One region of the Rouxiella badensis genome, then DNA from elsewhere that is predicted to be linked to it. Evidence: predicted binding sites of a transcription regulator. Region 1 holds the regulator's gene; each other region holds the start of a gene.

Region 1 (3,280 bases):
GTTCAGTGCGCCGTTCTGCGTCGTCGCCCGCAGGCAGCATCCGCTGGCGCAGGCCACGTCGTTAAGCGAATTGAGAGAGGCAAGCTGGCTGCTTCCCGAGACGGACATGGGTTATTACCAGCAGCTTGCTGCCCTGCTGGAGGAAAACGGCTGCCACGCGGTGAAATCGCCTATCCGTACCGACTCATTGATTAGCGGGCTGATGATGATGCTGAACGGGGATTATCTGTCGGTGGTCGGCAACGCCATGGCGACGCCGTTCTTCATGGAAGACAAGCTTTGCCGCCTGCCTGTCGACAGCCTGCCGGCGGCGCAATACTGCCTGGTTTACTCACAAAAAACGCCGCTAACCTTAACGGCGCGGCGTTTCTTAGACCTGCTGCGGCTGCACTGTCAGCGTTACCCTTGGTAACGTGCCGCACAGCACTCAAGCTTATTCTATTGAATCAATAACTTCAAAGCTGTGGGTGATAGTCGCTGCCTTGCCCAGCATCAGCGAAACCGAGCAATATTTTTCGGCAGACAGCGTTACAGCGCGCTCAACCACTTTATCCGTCAGACCCTTGCCGGTCACGATGAAGTGCAGGTTAATGGTGGTAAACAGGCGCGGCGCTTCTTCGCGGCGTTCGGAGGTCAGCTTGACCTCACAACCGACGACGTCGTTGCGGCCTTTTTGCAGAATGGACACCACGTCGATGGCGCTGCATCCACCCGCTGACATCAGCAGCATCTCCATCGGGCTCGGTGATTTGTCGCCCGCATTGCCGTCCATCAGAATTTGATGGCCAGAAGAAGACTCACCGAGAAACGTTAATCCCTCGACCCATTTTACACGTGCTTGCATTTGCCTTTCTCCGGTAATAATTTTCAAAACAGACTACCCTTAACCCCTGAAACTGGCAATGGAACTCGATCCGCATCATGCTGAAGCGAGACAACACAAGACACGTCACCAAAGCTGTGCTACAAACAAGGCGAAAGAAACTTTCCAACAAGTTGCGGCCGGGGTTTTTGGGTTTAACAGGATAACCTTGGTGATTATGGCAAATTACTGCCTAATTCACGCCTCAAGCCGCTTGCAGCATTGCTGGTCAGTTCATATGCTAAAAGAGCGCGAAGTAAAAAATCGCCGAACAGGGATTTTGAGCCCTGTGATTTTGGGCAGCGATAAAAAGAGGATAATAACTAATGGTTCTCGGCAAGCCACAAACAGACCCTACTCTCGAATGGTTCCTGTCTCATTGTCATATACACAAGTACCCCTCTAAAAGTACGCTGATTCACCAAGGTGAAAAAGCCGAAACGCTTTACTACATCGTGAAAGGCTCGGTTGCCGTGCTGATTAAAGATGAAGAAGGCAAAGAGATGATACTTTCCTACCTTAACCAAGGTGACTTCATCGGTGAGCTGGGACTCTTCGAAGAAGGTCAGGAACGTAGTGCGTGGGTAAGAGCAAAAACTGCCTGTGAAGTCGCTGAGATTTCCTACAAGAAGTTTCGTCAGCTGATCCAGGTTAACCCGGATATCCTGATGCGCCTGTCTGCACAGATGGCGAGTCGACTCCAGATTACCTCGGAGAAAGTCGGTAACCTGGCTTTCCTCGACGTAACCGGACGCATTGCGCAAACTCTGCTGAATCTGGCCAAGCAACCAGACGCCATGACCCATCCAGATGGCATGCAGATCAAGATCACCCGTCAGGAAATTGGCCAGATCGTCGGTTGTTCACGCGAGACTGTCGGTCGAATTCTTAAAATGCTTGAAGATCAGAGCCTGATCTCGGCACACGGTAAAACGATTGTCGTTTACGGCACCCGTTAATCCCCTTAAAAACGGCGCAGCAGTCTTCTGGTGCGCCGTTTTTATTCGTCACGTTACACAAAATTAATGACGCTTTGGCGACGAATCTTCTACCACCCCGAGGTTAACTACGCGCTGAGACAGACGCTGGTCCTCTGCCTGCCTATTGGTTTTGCCATGCTGTTTGGTCAGCTGAAGCTCGGGATGCTGTTTGCGCTGGTCCCCGCCTGCTGCAATATCTCCGGTCTCGATACGCCGCATAAGCGCTTCTTCAAACGTCTGGTTATCGGCGGTTCGCTGTTTGCCTTGAGCAGTATTCTTCTCCAGCTGATGCTGATTAACTGGCATGTCCCGCTGCCGCTCATCATGCTTGGCCTGACGCTGGTACTGGGCGTCACGGGTGAAATCAGCCCGCTGCACGGCCGCCTGCTGCCCGGCGCGCTGGTCGCCAGCATCTTTACCCTCAGTATGGCCGGTGTGGTGCCCATCTGGCACGCTCCGCTGCTGTTTGTCGTAGGTACCGCCTGGTATGGGCTGTTCAACTGGTTTTGGTTTCGGCTCTCCGAAGAGCAGCCGATGCGCGAGACGCTGAGCCAGCTCTACGTCGAACTCGCCGATTATTTCGAAGCAAAATACAGCCTGCTCACCCAGCACACCGACCCCGAAACCGCGCTGCCGCCGCTGTTGAAACGACAACAGCAGGTCATTGACCTGATTGCCACCCTCTATCAGCAACTGCACATGCTGCCGACGGGCAATCATCAGCATCATAAAAGGCTGCTGCGCAGTTTTCAGGTGGCGCTCGACCTGCAGGAGCACATCACCGTAAGCCTGCACCTGCCCGCAGAAGTGCAAAAGCTGGTTGAGGAAAGCCACGCCGAGGCGGTTATCCGCCGCAATGCGCAGGTCATTGCCGCACGGCTGCGCGTTATCGCGAGCGACATCCTCTACCATCGGCGCTCGGAGCGGTTCACAATGGCCAACGAGCTGGCCGCGCTGGAAAAAATAGCCTCTCGCTATCGTGACAATCCCGTCGGGCAGTTTTGCTACTACCATTTCAGCCGCATCGCCCGACTGCTGCGCACCCAGCGTCCGCTGTATCGCCGCGACCTGATGCAAACGCAGCATCGTCTGCCCTTCTGGCCCGCGCTGAAAGGCTATCTTTCCGTCAAGTCCGCCGCCCTGCGCAATGCCGCACGGCTCGGCGTAATTTTGGCGCTTGGCAGCAGCCTCGGCATGTTCTTTAATCTGCCTAAACCTTATTGGATCCTGCTGACTACCCTGCTGGTCAGCCAGAACGGCTATAACGCCACCCGCGTGCGTATTCAGCACCGTGCGTTGGGCACGCTGGCGGGCCTTATCGCCGCAGCCGGGTTGCTTCAGCTCGCGCTGCCGCAAAATCTCACGCTGTTTTTCATGCTGATGATTACGCTGATTTCCTACACCGTACTGCGAAAAAACTACGGACTGGGAATGATTG
Region 2 (3,280 bases), 840 kb from region 1:
AAGCGCTCATCGTCGGGGAAAATGTCGAATCCTGGAATACTCTCGAGTTTGTCGAGCGTACCGCCGGTGTGGCCCAGACCACGACCCGAAATCATCGGCACATAGCCACCGCAGGCGGCAACCATCGGCCCGAGCATCAGCGAGGTAACATCACCCACGCCGCCGGTAGAGTGCTTATCGACAATCGGCCCGTTAAGCGCCAGAGGCTTCCAGTTCAACACTGTGCCGGAATCGCGCATCGCCATAGTTAGCGCTACGCGTTCATCCATGTTCATATCATTGAAATAGATAGTCATTGCCAGCGCGGCAATTTGACCTTCAGAAACCTTGCTGTCGCGAACACCATTAATAAAGAAACGAATTTCTTCTTCACTTAACGGTTGTCCGTCACGTTTCTTGCGAATAATTTCCTGAGCCAGAAAGGTTTTTTGTACAGAAGCCACGTTCACACCCCAGTTTGGATACAGAGAGGACAGCACAATATCAGCAGTAAAAAACGAGGCATGCAGCAACGCGCCGCCGCCTCGCAGGGGTTATCAGTAGCCGCTGCCGGACTTCTGTCCCTGATGGCCCAGCGTGGTCAGCAGGCTCGCCAACAGGCTGGAGGCGCCAAAGCGGAAGTGGCGGGCATCGGCCCATTCACGGCCCAAAATATTGTCAGCCAGCGCCAGATACTGCGCGGCGTCTTCTGCGGTTTTCACGCCGCCGGCAGGTTTAAAACCAACGGACTCGGCAACGTTCATGTCTTTGATGACGTTCAGCATCAGCTCAGCGCTGCGCAGGGTCGCATTTTCAGGCACCTTGCCGGTTGAGGTCTTGATAAAGTCTGCCCCCGCCTTGATGGCAATCTCGGAAGCTTTGCGGATCAGTGATTCCTGCTTGAGCTCACCGGTTTCGACGATCACTTTCAGCAGAATGTTGGCGTCATGACAGGCCTCTGCGCACACTTTTACCAGCTCTGCACCCACCTGCTCGTTACCGGCTATCAAGGCACGGTAAGGGAAGACCACGTCGACTTCGTCTGCGCCGTAGGCAATCGCCGCGCGTGTCTCGGCCAGCGCAATCTCGATATCGTCATTGCCGTGCGGGAAGTTGGTCACGGTCGCAATGCGTACGTCCGGCGTGCCTTGCTCGCGCAGCGCTTTGCGCGCAACGGGAATAAACCGTGGATAGATACAGATAGCCGCCGTATTGCCCGCCGGGCTTTTAGCCTGCTGACACAGAGCAATCACCTTCGCGTCGGTATCGTCTTCGTTCAGGGTGGTTAAATCCATCAGATTCAGTGCGCGCTGCGCCGCTGCGAGTAAATCAGTCATAACACTCTCCAACAATTTTCAATTCTGACAGGCCGTCAAAACTGGGCACACAGCCGGGACAATCCGTCACCTGTTGGGATAATTTGAACAGGTTTACGCCATTTATGGTGTGCAGTATTTCACACAAAATGAAATTTGATTGCAACGTTACTCAAAAAAATGAGATTCACATCACGTTATAGCCGTATACCCACCTTCGGGCATAGAGTAAAAGTGTATACCCGAATCATGACAATCGCTGATGCGGGTAACGCGCTTCTTGAGAGGATTTTACCCCACCGCGACATGTTATTTAAATAACATTTTTAGGAGAGACTACGGCAAAAATCACAAATTAGAGTTATAAAAGGCCAATATTGCCGAGTGTAAATGTTATTTAAATAACATCACATCATTGAGGGGGGACATTAAGATTAAAGAGACGACGGGTATTTTCGCGCAGCGCCTGAGCAATCTCTTCTGGCGATTCATTACGAAGTTCGCACAGCACGGTAAAGACTCTGGCCGCCCGCTCGGGTCGGTTCGGCTCTCCCTGAAAGCCCTGTAACGGCATATCCGGTGCATCGGTCTCCAGCAACAGCGATGAAAGCGGTAGCCTGGCCATCACCTGACGGGTTTTATGCGCCCGCTCATAGGTGATAGTCCCACCGACGCCTATCGAGAAACCAAGGCGCACGAAGGCTTCGGCCTGCGACAGGCTGCCGGCAAAACCATGCACCACGCCCGTTGCCGGGAGTGCGGCTTTACGCAGCATGGCGGCAAGGGGGTCATGGGTGCGCCGCGAATGAAGGATAATCGGCAGGTTGTACTGCTTCGCCAACTTGAACTGCGCCCGCAGGAAACGCTGCTGTTTATCAAACATCGGCGTTTCCATATAAAGGTCTAATCCGGTTTCGCCCAGGGCGACGACCTTTTCATTCTGTGCAGATAAACGTTGGTCCAGCTTCTCAAGGCAGGCTTCGCTGTGCGAGGCGATACAGATAGGGTGCAACCCCAATGCGGCAAAAACCTGAGGATGTTTTTCGGCTAGCGCCTCGATGCGGGCAAAATGTGCTGACTCGACCGCCGGCACAATCAATTGGTTAACGCCCGCTTCGGCAGCCATTTGCAGACTCTGAACTTCGTTACCGCTGAAGGGAGGGAAATCAAAATGGCAGTGAGTGTCTATCAATCCCGGCTTCACAGCTTGTCTCCTTCTCCCTCAGTCTTTGGCCGCTCGACGGAAATCTCAGAAGCTGATTTTCTGACTGCGAGCGCGCTGATGGCGGTTGAAATATCGTCCTTAAAAGCATTAACCGCTTGCAGGAAAGGACTCTCGCTACCGCTATCAGACAGCGCAATTGGGTCAGCAAGGCGGGCATCGGCCACGGCAGTATCAGGAATAATCAGGTCAGACTGATTTGCAGCCGCCACCGGGCTAACCGGCAATTCAATCTCAGGCGAGACAATCGGTGGCACGACTATCTGCGGTCTTCTCGGACGCGGAGTCATGATCGGCAGCGGCTGGTCATTTTCACGCTGCATGAGCCAGTGCGAGGCAATCGACAAGAAATAGCGCGCGCAGCGGCGTCCGAGGTGATAATCCTGGTTCAGAGCCGGTAAGCGACTGCCCAGCGCATGACTGGCCAACGGCTTCGGCGGGAAGATTTCAAAGATACGCAGGTTGCCAGGGGGGTTCTCGATAAACTGCTGAATACGGTGATAGCTCTTTTCATGATGCTGCACCATGTGCACCAGCTGTTGCAGGCTGCTCTCGCTCAGCCACTGCTCCATACGTTTCATCCACTGCGGCGTATAGAACATCGCGGAAGGCACGGTGCGGATAACCACAATCGTGTCGGCGCCGCGACGGTAGGCTTCCTCAACGGGAATCGCATCGCTAATGCCGCCATCCTGATAGCTGATACCGTCGAGGTCCACGCCCATGCGGTAGAAACCCGGAATCGCGCTCGAGGCCTTAATCA
Region 3 (3,280 bases), 1.0 Mb from region 1:
TTTGGGTGATCATTCGTGCACCCGTAGCGGCAAAAGGATGTCCATAGGCCAGCGATCCGCCCAATACGTTGAATTTTTCCCAGTCAATTTCACCTATTGCCTGCTCGCGCCCGAGTTTCTCACGCGCAAACTGCGGGCTGGCGAACATCTTGACGTTGGCCAGTGTTTGCGCGGCAAAGGCCTCGTGCATATCAATCAGATCAATATCTGCGAGCGTCAACCCCGCGCGGTCTAGCGCCACCGGCGTGGCATAGGCTGGCCCCAGCAACATGTCTTCCCAGACATCGATGGCCGAAAAGGCAAAGCTGCGCAGATAACCCAGCGGTTTCAGGCCTAGCTCGCGGGCACGAGACTCACTCATTAACAGCACTGCTGCCGCGCCGTCGGTCAATGGGGTACTGGTCGCCGCCGTCACCGTGCCATGCTTGCGGTCAAACGCCGGACGCAGCTTCACATACTGCTCGATGCTGGAATCAAAGCGAACGTTGTTGTCTTTTTGTATCACGTCTTTATAAGGCGGAACGTGCGCGGCCATCACCTGTGAATCAAGCAGACCGTCATTCCAGGCCTGTGCCGCCCGTTGATGCGAGCGGTGGGCAAATTCGTCCTGCTGCTGGCGACTGATGCCATGGGATTTCGCCATCTGCTCGGCGGTGTCGCCCATGCGCAGGCCGGTAGAGTATTCCGCTACCGCCGGGGGAACCGGCAGCAGGTCGCGTAATTTGAGTTTGCTGAACAGCGACAGCCGCTGAGACAAAGTGCGAGCCTTGTTGAGGTCGACCAGCGTTTTCGCCAGCGCCTTGCTGACGCCAATTGGCAAAACAGATGAAGAGTCTGCGCCTCCGGCAATACCGACGCTCACTGTGCCGGCCATAATGCTTTCGGCAACGTTGGCAATTGCCTGAAAGCTGGTCGCACAGGCGCGAGAAACGCTGTAGGCGTCGGTTGAAACGCTCATTCCAGTGCCTAATACAATTTCGCGCGCAATATTAGGGGCTTCGGGCATCTGCACGACCTGGCCAAATACCAGTTGGTCGATAACAGACGGGTCAATCCCACTCTTTGCCAGCAATTCGCTGACCACAATTTTACCGAGATCGACCGCCGGTATGCCGTGAAATGCCGTTGCCTGCTTGGCAAATGGGGTACGCAGGCCGTCAATAATAGCGATACGATCGCCCTGACGCGTAACCAGCGGAATGGCCTTGTTCATAGTGGCTCCTGATTCAATAAAACGGTCAATGCTTTATAAATTAGCGGGTTATTTTATTTTTGCTCGGTTTACTGGCCTGATGACGGTCAATTTTGACTTTTGTAACAGGTCTGACCTGATGATCAAGTGTTAACCATCTGCCTGTCATTAGCAAAGCCCAAGCTGTTGAATTGAGAGCGGCAGCAAATTTTTCGAGGAAGGCATCTAAAGAGGTATCTGCCGCCGGTGCGGCGGCAGCAAGGGGAATTAACGCAGGGCAAGCTGGAAGTTTATCGACTCAATCTGGCAGCAAAAGGTGAAATCAGCCGTAAGCTCAACGCCGCCCTCCACCTCGTTAAACTGACTGTTGATGTCGCACGGGTCTGACTCGGCCCGGCGGGCACGCGCCGTTAAGTCTTCAAGCGCCGCTTCTGCATCAGCGCGGGTTGCAAAAACGTTCTGATAAGAGGCGGTGCAGTCGGTGTTATCGATGATAGTGCCCACGTCGACGCAGCAACAGGCCGCGGTTTCCTGTGCGGCGGTAGTCCGCGTAGGTTTAGTCGATTCAGTGGATAATTCGGACATATTTTCTCCTTTCGACGCGCTATTGCGCCGGGCCAGTGGCCGTGATGAATCATTAAAAATGATAGATTCTCTGGAAAATATCTTACTCCTGCCTCGCGACAAGCACTACCCTTACTTTTACTATGGTTTTTAAGTGATTAAAATCACAAGACTAATAAAGCGCAATAAAACTAATTTATTCATATGCGGATTAGTTCAACCCGAATCGTCAGTTTTATGAATCTAAACCGTTCCCTTTTTGTTAAGCGGATCTAATTTTTAAAATCTAATTACCAATAAGTGTGAAACAACGTTGCAACATGTGTACAGGTCAGACCTATACTTCGCTCACTGGTCTGATTAGTCGGCCCAAAAGTACAGGACGCTACAATCCGCCGCTCATTGTTACTCATGTGATAGCCCATGATTAGCTTTGTTCTATAAAACATAAAATGAGGTTTTGGTCATGAACCAGAAAAACCTGTTTACGAGATCAGCTGTGGCAGCTGCAATGGCACTTGTTTCATCACACGTTTACGCGGCAGGATTCCAGCTAAACGAATACACCGCCTCTGGACTGGGTCGCGCTTATGCCGGTGAAGGCGCCATCGCCGACACCGCCGCCTCTGGAAGCCGCAACCCGGCAACCATGACCATGTTTGACCGCCCTACGTTCTCCGGCGGCGCAGTATTTATCGATCCAGACGTCAAATTAACCGGCAAATCCCCGGTGACGGGTTCCAGCCTCGACGCTAACAATATTGCCCCAACCCAGTGGGTTCCAAACCTGCACTTCATCATGCCGCTAAACGACAGCTGGGCGGTGGGAGCCTCGGCCACGACCAACTACGGACTCTCTACCGAATTCAACAGCGGCTATCCGGCGGGTCCTCTGGCGGGTAAAACCGACCTGATGACCGAAAACCTCAACCTGAGCACCGCCTATCGCCTTAACCAACACTTCAGCTTCGGCGTCGGCTTTGACGCCGTCTACGCTAAGGCAAAAATCGAGCGTAACGCCGGTGAGCTGGTTGCGTTGCAAAGCCGCGGTCAGATCCCTGCCGACACCACCGCCGCACACCTGAACGGTAACGCCTGGGGCTACGGTTGGAACGCCGGTATCCTCTACGAGGTGGATGAAAACAACCGTTACGGTTTCACCTATCGTTCGAAAGTTAACGTCGATTTCGACGGTAACTACCGCAGCGACCTGCCGGTTCTGGCAGGCGGAACCGGGGGCAGCACGCAGGCCGGCCATTTAACCCTGAATCTGCCTGAAGTGTGGGAGGTTTCCGGTTATAACCGCGTGGCGCCGAAATGGGCGGTCCACTACAGTATGACCTATACCAGCTGGAGCGAGTTCCAGCAGCTGAAAGCTACCGCCAACAATGGCGATACGCTGTTCCAAAAAGAAGAAGGCTATCATGACGTTTACCGCATCGCCCTGGGTACCACCTATTACTACAGCGATGAATGGACCTTCCGTACCGGTATCGCGTTCGATGACAGCCCGGTTCCGGCCGA

The links. The regulator CRP, encoded in region 1, controls carbon source genes, mostly activating them, when cyclic AMP is high. The targets are predictions, from matches to a motif close to ATGTGANNNNNNTCACAT.
Region 2: a site for CRP is predicted at 1,476-1,493, ahead of deoC (deoxyribose-phosphate aldolase). Genes of this name have one in related genera too.
Region 3: a site for CRP is predicted at 1,909-1,926, ahead of O1V65_RS01975 (YfcZ/YiiS family protein). Genes of this name have one in related genera too.

What each region holds. Positions count from the first base shown of each region.
Region 1 is NZ_CP114062.1:4,359,812-4,363,091, reverse strand. Features, by position in the region: gene O1V65_RS20060 (LysR substrate-binding domain-containing protein) at 1-412, shown strand, start outside; gene O1V65_RS20055 (OsmC family protein) at 434-844, opposite strand; gene crp (cAMP-activated global transcriptional regulator CRP) at 1,189-1,821, shown strand; gene O1V65_RS20045 (YccS/YhfK family putative transporter) at 1,888-3,280, shown strand, end outside.
Region 2 is NZ_CP114062.1:3,515,137-3,518,416, forward strand. Features, by position in the region: gene deoA (thymidine phosphorylase) at 1-443, opposite strand, end outside; gene deoC (deoxyribose-phosphate aldolase) at 537-1,316, opposite strand; gene O1V65_RS16165 (metal-dependent hydrolase) at 1,708-2,499, opposite strand; gene O1V65_RS16170 (patatin-like phospholipase family protein) at 2,496-3,280, opposite strand, start outside.
Region 3 is NZ_CP114062.1:373,648-376,927, reverse strand. Features, by position in the region: gene fadI (acetyl-CoA C-acyltransferase FadI) at 1-1,213, opposite strand, end outside; gene O1V65_RS01975 (YfcZ/YiiS family protein) at 1,460-1,777, opposite strand; gene fadL (long-chain fatty acid transporter FadL) at 2,223-3,280, shown strand, end outside.